One region of the Delftia sp. WSY_16 genome, then DNA from elsewhere that is predicted to be linked to it. Evidence: predicted binding sites of a transcription regulator. Region 1 holds the regulator's gene; the other holds the start of a gene.
The links. Region 1 encodes LexA, which represses DNA repair genes until DNA is damaged. Its sites were predicted from a motif close to ACTGTATNNNNATACAGT; they were not measured.
Positions count from the first base shown of each region.

Region 2: a site for LexA is predicted at 5,210-5,227, ahead of ACF8O7_RS06900 (PA0069 family radical SAM protein). Genes of this name have one in related genera too.

Region 1 is NZ_JBICKS010000040.1:270,006-277,121, forward strand. It holds gene ACF8O7_RS20925 (FecR domain-containing protein) at 1-396, opposite strand, end outside; gene ACF8O7_RS20930 (sigma-70 family RNA polymerase sigma factor) at 401-877, opposite strand; gene ACF8O7_RS20935 (helix-turn-helix transcriptional regulator) at 1,035-1,916, opposite strand; gene ACF8O7_RS20940 (MFS transporter) at 2,058-3,239, shown strand; gene ACF8O7_RS20945 (hypothetical protein) at 3,323-3,730, opposite strand; gene lexA (transcriptional repressor LexA) at 3,893-4,567, opposite strand; gene ACF8O7_RS20955 (asparaginase) at 4,666-5,655, shown strand; gene adk (adenylate kinase) at 5,746-6,402, opposite strand; gene kdsB (3-deoxy-manno-octulosonate cytidylyltransferase) at 6,659-7,116, opposite strand, start outside.
Region 2 is NZ_JBICKS010000011.1:110,747-117,862, reverse strand. It holds gene ACF8O7_RS06930 (cytochrome ubiquinol oxidase subunit I) at 1-996, shown strand, start outside; gene cydB (cytochrome d ubiquinol oxidase subunit II) at 1,015-2,166, shown strand; gene cydX (cytochrome bd-I oxidase subunit CydX) at 2,216-2,341, shown strand; gene ACF8O7_RS06915 (GbsR/MarR family transcriptional regulator) at 2,540-3,136, opposite strand; gene ACF8O7_RS06910 (acyltransferase family protein) at 3,304-4,461, shown strand; gene rnk (nucleoside diphosphate kinase regulator) at 4,535-4,939, opposite strand; gene ACF8O7_RS06900 (PA0069 family radical SAM protein) at 5,234-6,376, shown strand; gene ACF8O7_RS06895 (LysR substrate-binding domain-containing protein) at 6,393-7,116, opposite strand, start outside.

The sequences.
Region 1 (7,116 bases):
CACCAGGGAGCCGTCGGGCAGCGTCAGGTCGCGGCGCTCGCCAGTGGCGGTGCGATGAGCTGCCTGCCAGTGCTCGAGCGGCGCGCCTTTCCAGGCGAGCCAGGCCGTGGCACCACTGCCCAGACCAAGGGCCACAGCACGCACCGCAGAACGGCGATTGGGGTCGGAGCGGCGGCCCAGCGCCTGGCGCGCCAAGGGTGCGGGCAGATGCGACAGCTGTGCGGTGACGGATTGCACGCGCAGCCAGGCGCGCTGGTGGGCGGGGTCGGCCTCGTGCCAGTCCGTCCATGCCTGCTGCAGGCTTGGCGTCACCGCGGTGCCGCGCAGTTTCACGTGCCAGGCAGCGGCCTCATGCAAGGCCCGTCGGTCGTTGCTTTCCAAAGATCCCTCGCCCATGTGGCTATGCCAGGACCAGGCAGCAATGCTCCATCGCCCGGGTCAGGTAGTTGCTGACGGTGCGCAGCGACACGCCCAGGCGCTCGGCGATCTCGGGGTAGCTCAGTTCCTCGAAATGGGACAGGACGAAGGCTTCGCGCACCTTGGGTGCAAGGCCCTGGAGCATGCGGTCCACGTCGAGCAGGGTCTGCTGGACGATGGCCTGCTCCTCGGGCGAAGGCGCCAGCGACTGCGGCAGCTGTGCAAGATAGTTCAGATAGGACTGCTCCAGCGTGCGGCGGCGAAACAGGTCGGTGACCAGGCCGCGGGCGATGGTGGCCAGGTAGCGCCTGGGCTCGCGGATGTCCTGCTGCGGCACTGGCGAGCGCAGCAGGCGCACGAAGGTGTCCTGGGCCAGGTCGGCCGCATCGTCACGGTTGCCCAGGCGCTTGCGCAGCAGGCTTTCCAGCCAGGGATGGTGATTCTGGTAGAGGCTGTGCACGGAGAGGGCTTGTGCGAAAGAAGCGGGGAGGCCGGGCGTAGAAGCCGAGATGGGCAACGTGGCGGTCTCGGTTGCAAAAGATAATAAGAATGCTTATCAATTATCTTTCACGCAGGCTTTACTCCTGAGGACTGGGTATCTTTCTGTTGCATGTGCGCTACAGGGAGATGCTGGCGGAACTTCCACGCCGGCCCTGCGCCGGGCGATTGCGCTGGTAGGCGCTGGGCGGAGCGCCAAAGCTGCGCCGGAAGACGGCGGTGAAGGCGCTGGGACTGTCGTATCCATGGGAGAGCGCCACTTCCAGGACCGAGGCGCCAGCGGCCAGCCGGGGCAGGCTGAGCAGAAGACGGGCCTGGCGGCACCATGCGCCGAAGTTCATGCCGGTCTCGCGCAGGAACAGGCGTGCCAGCGTGCGGGGATGCATGTGCAGCCGCTGTGCCCAACTGGCCAGGCCGGCGTCCTGCGATGGGTCGTCCACAAAGCTGCGGCAGCAGGCGGCCAGGGCGCCATGCCGGGGCATGGGCACGTGCAAGGACAGGGCGCGGGCGCGCTCCATTTCGTCGAGGATCAACTGCATGACACGCTCCTCCCTGCCGCCCAGCGGGTAGTCCATGGGCAGCTCGATGGCCTCCAGCACGAGTTCGCGCAGCAGGGGCGTGACCTGCATCACTCGGCAGTCTTGCCACAGGCCGGGCCGCAGCCCCGGCTCCACGAACACGGTGCGCATGGCCACGGGGCCGGCGGCCATGTGGATGGCGTGCAGGGCCTGTGGTGGAACCCAGACGGCGCATCCCGGGGGGACGACCCAACTGCCCGAATCCGCGCGGATCAGCATCACTCCCTCGGTGGCATGCAGCAGCTGGCCGCGGCGGTGGGCATGCGGTGCGATGGCAGCGCCGGCCGCCATGTCTGTGGCAAAGGCCACGACCGGGCGGGCCGTGTGCTCGCCGTGCGGGGGCAATGGAGCGGCCGCAGGCACGTCATCCAGGCAGGCGCGGGTGCGGGCATGGGAAAGTGGGCCACTTTGCCGGGTTGTCATTTTCTCGACGATTGTTGTTGCTTCGTAGCAGGAATGCAGATCATGCACTTCCTACGATGACCCACTTTCAATCCGCAGGAAAGTGGCAGGTATGGAGATGATTTCCCTTTCGAGAATGACGGACGTGACAGGAGGCAGGGCATGAACCGCGCACGTCTGGGGCTGCTTACGGGCACGCATGCCATCAACGACCTCTACCAGGGACTGGTTCCTGCGCTGTTGCCCTTCATGGTGCTGGAGCGCGGCTACAGCTATACGGAAGCCAGCGGCCTGATGCTGGCGGCCACGGGCCTGTCGAGCATGGTCCAGCCGCTGTTCGGCCTGTATGCCGACCGGTCGCCACGGCCCTGGATGGTGCCGGCCGGCTTTGTGGTGGCCGCCCTGGGCCTGGCCCTGGTGGGCATGAGCCCGGACTACTGGGTCAGCTGGTTGGCTGCCGTGCTGTGCGGCCTGGGGATCGCGGCCTACCATCCGTCCGCAACGGTGGCGGCCCGCATGGCGGGCGGCAGCTCGCAGAAGGCGATGAGCGTGTTTTCGGTGGGCGGAACGGCGGGAGCATCGTTCGCTCCCATGCTGGCTGCGGCCGTGGTGGGCGCAGGCGCCTTGCACCGCAGCTGGATGCTGGCCCTGCCTGCAGCGGCCATGCTGGTGCTCTGGTATGCCTGTACTTGGCGGGATGGAGCCAAGGACCATTGCGCCACCCGGCGCCCGGCCGTGGCGCAGGGCGAATTGCCCGCCAACCACTGGCGCGCCTTCTTCCTGCTGTGCGGGGTCATCGTCTGCTGGTCGATTCCCTATGTGACGGTGCTGTCCACCCTGCCCATGTTCGTGACGCGCGAGCTGGGCGGCTCGGACTTCATGGGAGCGGCCACGCTGACCTCATTCACAGCCGCTGCGGCGGTGGGTACTTTGCTGGGGGGCACGCTTGCAGATCGCCGGGGGCGCATGCAGGCCATCCGCGCCGGCTACCTGCTGGCATTGCCTGCTCTGGCGGCCCTGGCCCTGGCCTCCACGCCATGGATGGCGCTGGCCTGCACCATGGCCCTGGGCGTGTGCATGTTTCTTCCGTTTGCCGCCCAGGTCACGCTGGCCCAGGACTATCTGCCGCGCAACCAGGCCACGGCCAGCGGGCTGACCCTGGGGCTGGCCATGTCGATGGGTGGCATGGTGGCGCCGTTGTTCGGCATGCTGTCCGATGCGCGCGGACTGCGTTTTTCGTTGAGCGTCGTGCTGTGCATTCTGTGCGTTGCCGCGGCGCAGGCGTGGTGCATGCGCAATCGGCGCAGCGAGGGAAGTGCTGCACCGGCGGCTGTCAGGGCCTGATGCGCAGCCCCTGCCGCTGGGCAAGGCAAGAGACAGGCCCGGGCTCTCGCAGACCGGGTGGACGGGTTGGTCTCAGGGCGACCTCAGGCCGGTGTCTGCGCGCCGTGCGCTTCCATGCGTTCCAGGGCGGCACAGACATCGGCCATGCGGCCCGAGATGAACAGGCATTCGGGCTGCTCCTGCGGCGAGCGCTGGATGATGCGCAGACCCGAAGGCAGGGCCTGATCTGCCGGAAGGGAGGGCAGTTCGGGTTGCAGGGGCAGCAGCAGCTGCGCATCCCTGTGTTCTGGCAGCCGTGCTGACTTGCTGCGCCGCTGCTGGCTGCGGCGGCGTGCCTTGCTGAAGGACAGGATGGTCGCCTGCTCGGATTGCACAGGCGATTCGGGCTGGATGGTGCGCATGGCGGGCTCCATGGCGGCGGCGGGCAGGCGAATGCCCTGTGCCAGGCGCAGGAAGGACAGAGAAGACAGTGTTGGCAGAGCGAATCCCATGTGACGACTCCTGTTGGCGTATTTCAAAGAGGCATGGACACAGGCAGGATTGCGGTTTGCGGGCAAAGCTCCGCCAAGGGCGAAGCTGCAAGGCTTCGCGCCTACCACCTGGGCGGTGCATGAAATAGGGGGTGGCAACCCGTGCAGGGCTGCCCGTCCGGCTTACATGGACATGCTGTTGCGGATCAGCCCCACGGCCAGGCCTTCAATGGCAAAGGCCTCTTCGGGAGCGACGCGGATCACCGGGTAATCGGGGTTTTCCGGCAGGAGCTCCACGCCCTGCGTGGTGCGGCGCAGGCGCTTGACGGTGACTTCATCTCCCAGGCGTGCCACGACGATCTGCCCGTTGCGGGCTTCATGCGCGGACTGCACGGCCAGCAGATCGCCGTCCATGATGCCCGCGTCGCGCATGGACATGCCGCGCACGCGCAGCAGATAGTCCGGGCGGACCTGGAACAGGCTGGGTTCGACGGAATAGGTCTGGTCGATATGTTCCTGGGCGAGAATGGGCGAGCCCGCCGCAACGCGGCCCACCAGCGGCAGCATCAGCGGCGCCAGGGCCGACAGCGGCAGCCCGAAGCTGGTGCCGCGTGCGGCATTGATGTTGCGCACGGTGTCGGTACGCAGGCGAATGCCGCGGGAGGTGCCGCTGACCAGTTCGATCACGCCTTTGCGGGCCAGGGCCTGCAGATGTTCCTCTGCTGCGTTGGCGGACTTGAAGCCCAGCGTGTTGGCGATTTCCGCGCGGGTGGGGGGCGCGCCCGTGCGGGAGATGGCGGCCTGGATCAGGTCCAGGATCTGTTGCTGGCGGGCGGTGAGCTTGGGATGGTCGAGCATGGCGTGCGTCCGGTCCTTGAATTCAGATGACAGGCAGAGAAGTCATCTGATGATTTATACAGTATCTGTATTTTTAACCAGTTTTCCAAGAGGTGCAAGTGGGGCAGTCAAAGTTGGTGATTCTTGGCACGGGCGGCACCATCGCCGGCCGGGCGGATTCGCAGTCGCAGGCAGTGGGATACAAGGCCGGACAGATCACGGTGCAGTCGCTGCTCGATGCCGTGCCGGATCTGGAGCAGCAGGCGCTGGGGCCTGTGCAGACGCAGCAGATCGCGCAGGTGGACAGCAAGGATATGGACTGGCCCGTGTGGCGCGCGTTGCTGCGTGCCTGCACGCAGGCGCTGGAGGATGCGGACACACGCGCCGTGGTGATCACGCATGGAACGGACACGCTGGAAGAGACGGCCTGGCTGCTGCACAGCCTGCTGCCTGCCACCAAGCCCATCGTGCTCACTTGCGCCATGCGCCCGGCCACGGCCCTGCTGGCCGACGGACCGCAGAATCTGCGCGATGCCGTGACCGTGGCCGCCAGCGGCGGGCGCAGCGGTGTGTGGGTGGTGGCCGGCGGCGAAGTGCATGCGGCGGCCCAGGTGCAAAAAGTCCACCCTTACCGACTGCAGGCCATGCGCTCCATGGAAGGTGGCCCGCAGGCCGTGGTGGAGGAAGGACGCGTGCGCTGGCTGGTGCCTGATGCGCCGGTCACGCCGGTCGCCCCCGTTGCGCGGATGGTGATTTCCGCTCCCGCGCTGTCTGACCTGCTGGCGCTGGATGAGCTGCCCTGGGTCGAGGTGGTGTTCAGCAGTGCCCTGGCGCGAGCCTGCGGCGTGGATGCGCTGGTGGCCGCAGGCGTGCGCGGCATCGTGGTGGCCGGCACGGGCAATGCGACCGTTCACGAAAGCATGGAAGCGGCCTTGCTGCGTGCGCGCGACAAAGGCGTCTGGATCTGGCGGGGCACGCGCTGCGCCGAAGGCCTGCCCGTTGCCTCGGGGCTTGGCACGGACCCCGCAGAGGCCGATCTGGTCCAACTGCCCGTGGCCAAGGCGCGGATTGCCATGATGCTGGCGCTGGCCGCGCAGCCGCGCGACTGATCCTCCGGGCGTCGCCGGCGCTTCAGATGCAGGCGGGCAACAAAAAAGCACCCGGCGGGTGCTTTTCTGGGGTCTGGCGCATGGCCTGCGTCATTCAGCCAGTGCTGCCAGGGCGCGCTGGGTGATGTCTTCCACCGAGCCCAGGCCGCTGATGGCGCGGTACTTGGGGGCTGCTGCGGCTTCCTTCTCGGCCCAGGCGCGGTAGTAGTCCACCAGTGGGCGGGTCTGGCTGCTGTAGACGTCCAGGCGCTTCTTGACCGTTTCTTCCTTGTCGTCCTCGCGCTGCACCAGCGGCTCGCCGGTCACGTCGTCCAGGCCTTCGACCTTGGGCGGGTTGAACGTGACGTGGTAGGTGCGGCCCGAAGCGGGGTGGGAGCGGCGGCCGCTCATGCGCTCGATGATGGCATCGAAGGGCACATCGATCTCGAGCACGTAGTCCAGCTTCACGCCGGCGGCCTTCATGGCGTCGGCCTGGGGAATGGTGCGGGGAAATCCGTCGAACAGGAAGCCGTTGGCGCAATCGGGCTGGGCAATGCGCTCCTTGACCAGATTGATGATCAGGTCGTCGCTGACCAGTTGGCCGGCGTCCATCACGGCCTTGGCCTGCTGGCCCAGGGGCGTGCCGGCCTTGACGGCGGCACGCAGCATGTCACCGGTGGAGATCTGGGGAATGCCGTACTTCTGGCAGATGAAAGCGGCTTGCGTGCCTTTGCCGGCGCCGGGTGCGCCCAACAAAATCAGTTTCATGGAAGTCCTTGAGGAGAGTAGAAATTCTTGTCTGCCGGATCGGCCCACCGGGGCGGACAGTCCATGCGTCATATTTTTGTCGCGGGCAAGGATAGCACGCACAGGGCCAACACTGGCTTACACGCACGGGGCAAAACTGTCGCCTGTGCAATCGCCAAAACCTGCGTTTTGCTGTCCGACAAAACCGCATGGGCGGTGTTGCTGCAAATGGCGATGCCCGGCATCGCCATTTGTGCGTTTTCAGCGGCCGGCCGATTCAGGCCGGCGGGTTGGACAGCTGGGCGCGCACCCGCTCCAGATCCTCGCGCGTGTCCACGCCAGGGCCGGGTGCATGGGGTGTGACATGGACGGCGATGCGGTGGCCGTGCCACAGCGCACGCAACTGCTCCAGGGCCTCCAGTGCCTCGGTGGGTGCCTGGGAAAGCTGGGGGAAGCTGCGCAGGAAGCCGGCGCGATAGCTGTAGATGCCGATGTGGCGCAGCGGTGCGAAGCCGGGGTGGCCCAACGCTGCCGATGCCGTCTCCCACCATGCCTGGTCCGCATGCTCGCGTGCGAAGGGAATGGGCGCACGGCTGAAATAGTGGGCCATGCCCTGGGCATCGCAGACGACCTTGACCACGTTCGGGTTGACGAAGTCGGCAAGGCTGTCAATGGCATGCGCCGCTGTTCCCATGCTGGCCGAAGGTTGCCGGGGCAGCAGGGCGGCCACGGCGT
Region 2 (7,116 bases), on a different contig from region 1:
ATCTTCGTGCTGGGCGTCTCGGCCTGGTATCTGCTCAAGGGCCGGCACGTCCAGCTGGCGCGCCGCTCCATGACGGTGGCCACCTCGTTCGGCCTGGCCGCCGCGCTGTCGGTGGTGGTGCTGGGCGATGAAAGCGGCTACCTGTCGTCGGAGCACCAGAAGATGAAGCTGGCCGCCATCGAGGCCATGTGGGACACCGAGCCCGCACCGGCCGCCTTCACGGCCTTCGGCTTTCCCGACAAGGCCGCACGGGAGACGCACTACGCCGTTCACATTCCCTGGGTCATGGGCCTGATCGGCACGCGCTCGCTGACCACCGAGATCCCCGGCATCAACGACCTGGTCCAGCGCACCGATCAGTACATCCGCAACGGCATCGAGGCCTATGGCGCGCTGGAGGCCATCCGCGCCGCCGGCCCCACGGGCCAGGTGCCGGCCGAGGCCAAGGCCGTCTTCGAGGACAAGGGCGGGCAACTGGGCTACGCGCTGCTGCTCAAGCGCTACGTGGACGACCCGCGCCAGGCCACGGACGCGCAGATCGCCCAGGCCGCCTGGGACACCGTGCCGGCCGTGGGGCCGCTGTTCTGGGCCTTCCGCATCATGGTGGGGCTGGGCATGTTCTTCATCGCGCTCACGGCGGCCTTCTTCTGGCTGTCGGTGCGGCGCAGGCTGGACGCCCATCCGTGGATGCTCAAGCTGGCCGTGATCGCCATTCCCCTGCCCTGGATCGCGGCCGAGTGCGGCTGGATCGTGGCCGAGGTGGGCCGCCAGCCCTGGATCATCGAAGGCGTGCTGCCCACGGCGCTGGCCGTCTCCAACCTGGGCGCAGGCACGCTGCTGCTGACGATTGCAGGCTTCATCGCCATCTACTCCGTGCTCTTCGTCATCGAGATGAAGCTCATGGTGAAGGCCATCCGCAAGGGACCGCAGGAGGAAAGCGCACCGCACCTGACCACCTACTTCCCGCTGATGCAAAAACTCGCCCGCGGGCAATGACCAAGGGAGATTGTCACCATGATTCTTCACGAACTGATCAGCTACGACGTCCTGCGCCTGCTGTGGTGGGGCCTGCTGGGCGTGCTGCTCATCGCCTTTGCCGTCACCGATGGCTTTGACCTGGGCGCTGCCGCGCTGCTGCCGCTGGCGGCCAGGACCGACGTGGAGCGCCGCGTCGTCATCAACTCTCTGGGCCCGGTCTGGGAAGGCAACCAGGTCTGGCTCATCCTGGGCGGCGGCGCCATCTTTGCGGCCTGGCCGCAGCTTTATGCCGTGTCGTTCTCGGGCTTTTACCTGGCCATGTTCGCGGCGCTGGTGGCGCTGATCCTGCGGCCCGTGGCCTTCAAGTTCCGCAGCAAGCGCGAGGAGCCGGCCTGGCGCGCGCGCTGGGATGCCGTGCTGTGCATGGCCGGCGTGGTGCCCGCGCTGATCTTCGGCGTGGCCCTGGGCAATGTGCTGCAGGGCGTGCCCTTCCGCCTGGCGCCCGACATGCGCATCTACTACGAGGGCACGTTCTTCGGCCTGCTCAACCCGTTTGCGCTGCTGGCCGGCCTGGTCTCGCTGTGCATGCTGCTCATGCATGGTGCGTCCTGGCTGGTGTTCAAGACCGAGGGCGATGTGGCCGCGCGCGCGCGCCGCCTCGGCATGGTGGCGGCCGTCGCCACCACGGTGCTGTTCGCGGCGGCCGGCGTGTGGCTGGCCGCGCTCAACGGCTACCGCATCACCAGCGAGGTCAACACCACCGGACCGTCCAACCCGCTGTTCAAGACGGCTGCGCTGCAGGCGGGCGCCTGGTTTGCCAACTACCAGGCCCGGCCCGTGCTCTGGGCCGTGCCGGCCATCGGCCTGCTGATGCCGCTGCTGGCGGCGCTGGGCCTGTGGCTGCGCCGCGAGTGGTTGGCCCTGCTGTCCAGCGGCCTGGGCATTGCCGGCATCATCGCCAGCGTGGGGGCGTCCATGTTCCCGTTCATCCTGCCCTCGTCGCTGAACCCGCAGCACAGCCTCACGGTCTGGGACTCTTCGTCCAGCCATGTGACGCTGTTCATCATGCTGGTGTGCGCGCTGATCTTCGTGCCCCTCATCGTGGCCTACACCAGCTGGGTCTACAGCGTGCTGCGCGGCAAGGTCGACCCGATGGCCATCATCGAGGGCCGCGGCCACTCGTACTGATCCACCGAATCAAGCAACGACATTCAACGTCAAGAAAGGACACAACACCATGTGGTACTTCGCCTGGTTGCTCGGCCTGCCGCTGGCGGCCGCCTTCGCGGTGCTCAACGCGATGTGGTACGAACTTATGGACGACGAGGCCACGCGCCGCGAACTCCTGGCCCGGGAGAAATAAAGCTCCCCCGAGGCGCTTCGCGCCTTCCCCCTCTCTCTTCGGGAGGGGGACGACACCCTCGCTGCGGGGGCGGCCCTTGCTCGGTGTCCCTCGCTTTGGGCTACGCCAGTTTTTGCACGCGCTTACCGCCAATGAAGCATTGCTGTAAACACAATGAGCTCCCTCGGGAGCTCATTTTTGTACGCAGGCTTGCCAGGTTCAATCGTCGGTGTCGTCCGCCTTGGCGCGGCCCTTGCCGCCCGTGATGCGGTCCTTCAGGTCCAGCAGCCGGGTCACGGCCGTGCCCATGCCCATGAGCTGCATGGCGGTCTCGGGCGACAGGCGCTGCACGTCGTCGAACCAGTTCATGAGCCGGTCGATCAGCTCGTACATGTCGCGCATGCGCTGCTGGGCGTAGCGCTCTTCTTCGGTGGTGACTTCCTCCAGCATGGCGGCGCGCAGCATGGACTGGGTGGGCTCGATCTCGCGGCGGCGGCGTTCCTCGGCCAGGCGGCGGAAGATTTCCCAGACATCCTGCGGCGCCTCGAAATACTCGCGCCGGTCGCCGGGCTGGTGGCGCAATTGCACCAGGCGCCAGGCCTGCAATTCCTTGAGCCCCATGCTCACGTTGGAGCGCGAGAACTCCAGCGTCTCGGCGATCTGGTCGGCATTGAGCGGCTCGGGCGAAAGAAACAGCAGAGCGTAGATCTGGCCTACCGTGCGGTTGATGCCCCAGCGGCTGCCCATCTCGCCGAAGTGCGAGACGAACTGCCGGTTCAACGCCGGAAGAGGTTTGGGTTGCGTCATGGCATGCATTGTGCCCTCGCGTGCCGGCATGTCCTGTGCGGCTTGGAAAGCGGTGCGTCAGCTTTCTGCAAGACGCGGTCAAAAGGCGCACAATGGCGCCTTTGCGGGCTTGCGGCCAGGCGGCCCGGCCCAGCGCCTCCCGCTTCCCGACCCGTTCGCAGATTGCAGATTGCCCCATGTCCCACGCTAGCCGCAGTGCGCTGATCGACTGCACCAAGGGCCTGGCCTGTGCCGCCATCGTCTGGCACCACCTGGCCTTCTACGGCCCCATGTCCGATATCGCCCATCCGGCCGCGCCGGACCTCATCGACTGGCTCTATGAATATGCGCGCATGGCCGTGCAGATCTTCCTGGTGCTGGGCGGCTACCTGGCGGCAGCCAGCATGGCGCCGCAAGGCCACGGCCAGCACTGCGATCCGTGGTCGCGCATCGGGCGCCGCTTCGTGCGCCTGGTCGTGCCCTATGCCGTGGCCCTGGTCGTGGCCATCGTCGTCTCGGCGGCCGTGCGGCCCTGGTTCGACCATGCCTCGGTGTCGGGCGAGCCCGATCTCTGGCAGCTGGTGGCGCATGCGCTGCTGCTGCAGAACATCGTGGGCGAGGAGTCGCTGTCCGCCGGCGTCTGGTACGTGTCCATCGACTTCCAGCTGTTTGCGCTGACGGCGCTGCTGCTGGCCGGCACGCGCTGGGGCGGCGCCTTGCTGCGCCGCCGCTTCGGTGGCCAGGCGCTGTCGCGCTGCTGGCCCTGGACGCTGAGCGTGGCGCAGGCGCTGGTGGTGATCGGCGTGGCGGCCTCGCTGCTGGGCTTCAATCTGGATGCGCAATGGGACGTCTGGGCGCCGTACTTCTTTGGCGCCTACGGCCTGGGCATGCTGGCCTACTGGGCCGCGCATGCGGACAAGTCCTCGACGGCCTGGAGCTGGTCCCTGCTGATCGTGGCCCTGGTCGTGGCGGCGCTGGCACTGGAGTGGCGCGACCGCATCGCACTGGCCGGTGCCACGGCGCTGGCCCTGGCCGCGGCCATGCGCAGCCCCGCGTTTGCCCAGGCACAAGGCTGGGCGCCGCTGCGCCGGCTGGGCAAGATTTCGTACTCGGTGTTTCTCGTGCACTTCTCGGTCTGCCTGCTGGTCAACGCCGTGGAAAGCCATTTCTGGCCGCAGTCCATTCCCGCCGCCCTGCTGGGCATGTGCACGGCCTTTGTGCTGTCGATTGCGGCCGGCCATCTGCTGTACGAGCGCGTGGAGCGCCACGTTCCCAGCTGGCACATGGCGTTGCGCTGGCAGGCGGGCCTGGTGGGCACCGGCCTGATCGCGGCATTTGTGGCGGGCCTGCGCTGAGGCGCGGTGCGTCAGTCCACAAACAACAAAGGCAGCCGGTGGGCTGCCTTTTTCGCTTCACGCCGGTCGGCGTTCAACGGTGCAGCTCGCCTGCGCTTTCCGGCTGGAACTCGATGGCATCCACGCGCACGGTGACCTGGCCCGAGGGGCCGGGCATGCGGGACTGGTCGCCCACGCTCAGGCCCAGCAGGGCAATGCCCACGGGCGCGAACACCGACACCTTGTCGGCGCTGCCATCCATCTCCTTGGGATAGACCAGGGTCAGCGTATTGGTCTTGCCCGACTCCAGCAGCGTGAAGCGCACCGTGGAATTCATGGTCACCACGTTGGGCGGCATTTCCTTGGGCTCGAGCACGTCGGCACGGTCCAGCTCGGCCTCGAGCGCCTCGCGGCCGGGAAAGGCGGGCTGCTTGTCCAGCAGGGCCTCGATGCGTTCCAGGTCCAGGGACGAAAGAATGATGTGGGGCTTGCGCTCCATGGTGTTGGCTCCCTTGTGTGCTTGCGCCGTGGCTGCAGTGAAGGGCAGCGGCGCCCAAACGGACAAAAGCCCGGGCAACGCGGTTGTCCGGGCCAAGGCATCTTCAGAAAAGAGAAAAGCACCAAGTTGGTGCGATAAGGCCATTGTGCAGGCCCGTGCGCGTTCTGCCAAGCGAACCCGCACGGTGCGGTGCGGATTGGCGCGGGCACTTGCCAAGCCGGCAAAACCCACTTCGCAACCGCAGGCATGCGGGGAGTGCTTGTTGGTATGGCTGTATTTTTATACAGTTGCTTCATGCTTTCCAGTCCTCCCACGCCTCATCACGACACGGCCCGGGTGCCCCTGCACCCCATCAAGGGCCGGGGCGCAGCCAGCCAACTGGCCCACCGCTTCACCACCGATCCGCGCGAGGCCTTTGACGACGGCTGGGGCAGTCTTGAGGCGCCGGCCGAAGGCGAAGAGGCCGCTGCGCTGCGCACCGAACTGCGCTGGGAGCAGGCCCGCTCGGCGCTGAGCCGCCACCAGTCGCCCGACCTGCCGTTTCACATGGGGCTCAATCCCTACCGGGGCTGCGAGCATGGCTGCATCTATTGCTATGCCCGGCCCACGCACAGCTACCTGGGCTGGTCGCCGGGGCTGGACTTCGAGACCCGGCTCATCGCCAAGCAGAACCTGCCAGAGCTGCTGCGCGCCGAGCTGTCGCGCGCCAGCCATGTGGCCGCGCCCGTGATGCTGGGCTCGGTCACCGACTGCTACCAGCCCGTGGAGCGCGAGCTGGGGCTGACGCGCCGCCTGATCGAAGTGCTGGCCGAGGCGCGTCACCCGTTTTCCATCGTCACCAAGGGCAGCGGGGTGGAGCGTGACCTGGACCTGCTGGCCCCGCTGGCGCGCCAGGGCCTGGCCTCGGTGCACATCACGCTGACCACGCTGGATGCCGACCTGGCCCGCCACCTGGAGCCGCGCGCCGCCGCGCCGTACCGCCGGCTGCGCAGCATCCGCGCGTTGACCGAGGCGGGCGTGCCCGTGGGCGTGAGCCTGGCACCGCAGATTCCCTTCATCAACGAAGACCTGGAGAAGGTGCTGGAGGCGGCCGCCGACGCAGGCGCGCGCCACGCCTTCTATGCCGTGCTGCGCCTGCCCTGGGAAGTGGCGCCGCTGTTCGAGCAATGGCTGCAGGTGCACTACCCCGACCGCGCCCGCCGCGTGATGGAGCGCGTGCGCGACCTGCACGGCATCCAGGGCGAGCAGCGCGAGGCCGGCCGCGTGTACAACGCCGAGTTCGGCCAGCGCATGAAAGGTACTGGCCACTGGGCCGAGCTGCTGCGCCAGCGCTTCGCCCTGGCCTGCCGTCGGTACGGATTCAACCGCGAGCCGCTGCGGCTCGATTGCAGCCTCTACCATCCGTCGCTGCTGCTGCCGCAGCGCAGTCTGTTCTGAGCGCGGACCGGCAGGCTCAAACCGCCTCCAGAAACGACCTCACCAGCAGGCTGTCGCTGCGCTCGCGCATGCAATAGACATAGGTGGTGGTGCTGGCCGGGTCGCCCGCGATGCGCAGCGGGCGAAAGCGCGGGTCGGGGATGAATTCGGCTTCGGACACGGCGCCCAGTCCCAGGCCGCGCGCCACGGCTTCGCGTATGGCTTCGCGGCTGCCGATCTCCAGCTCGGTGCGCGGCTGCACCCCGGCGGCCTGCAGCACCGATTCCAGCGCGGTGCGCGTGGTCGAGCCGTGCTCGCGCAGCAGCAAAGGCTGGCCCTGCAGTTCGGACAGCGCGATTTCGCTGCGCCGCGCGAAGGGATGGGCCACATGGGCGAACAGCACGATGGCGTGGCGCGCGTACTCGCGTGCCAGCAGCTCCGGGCGGTCGTAGAGGCCGGCGAGCACGGCCACGTCGGTGTCGTAGCGTTCCAGGTCGGCCAGCACCTGCTGCGAGTTGCCCATGCGGATGGACAGCTGCATGCCCGGGTGCCGTGCGCGGTAGGCGGCCACCATCTCGATCACATGGAAGGGCCCCACGGCGCCGATCTTGAGCTCGCCCTGGTGCAACTGCCCCGAGTCGCGCAGGAAGAATTCGGCCTCGGCCTCCAGCGCCATGATTTTCTGCGCCATGGGCAGCAGTCTGGCGCCTGCGCCCGTGAGCGTCATGCGGTAGCCGCGGCGGTGGAACAGCTCGATCTGG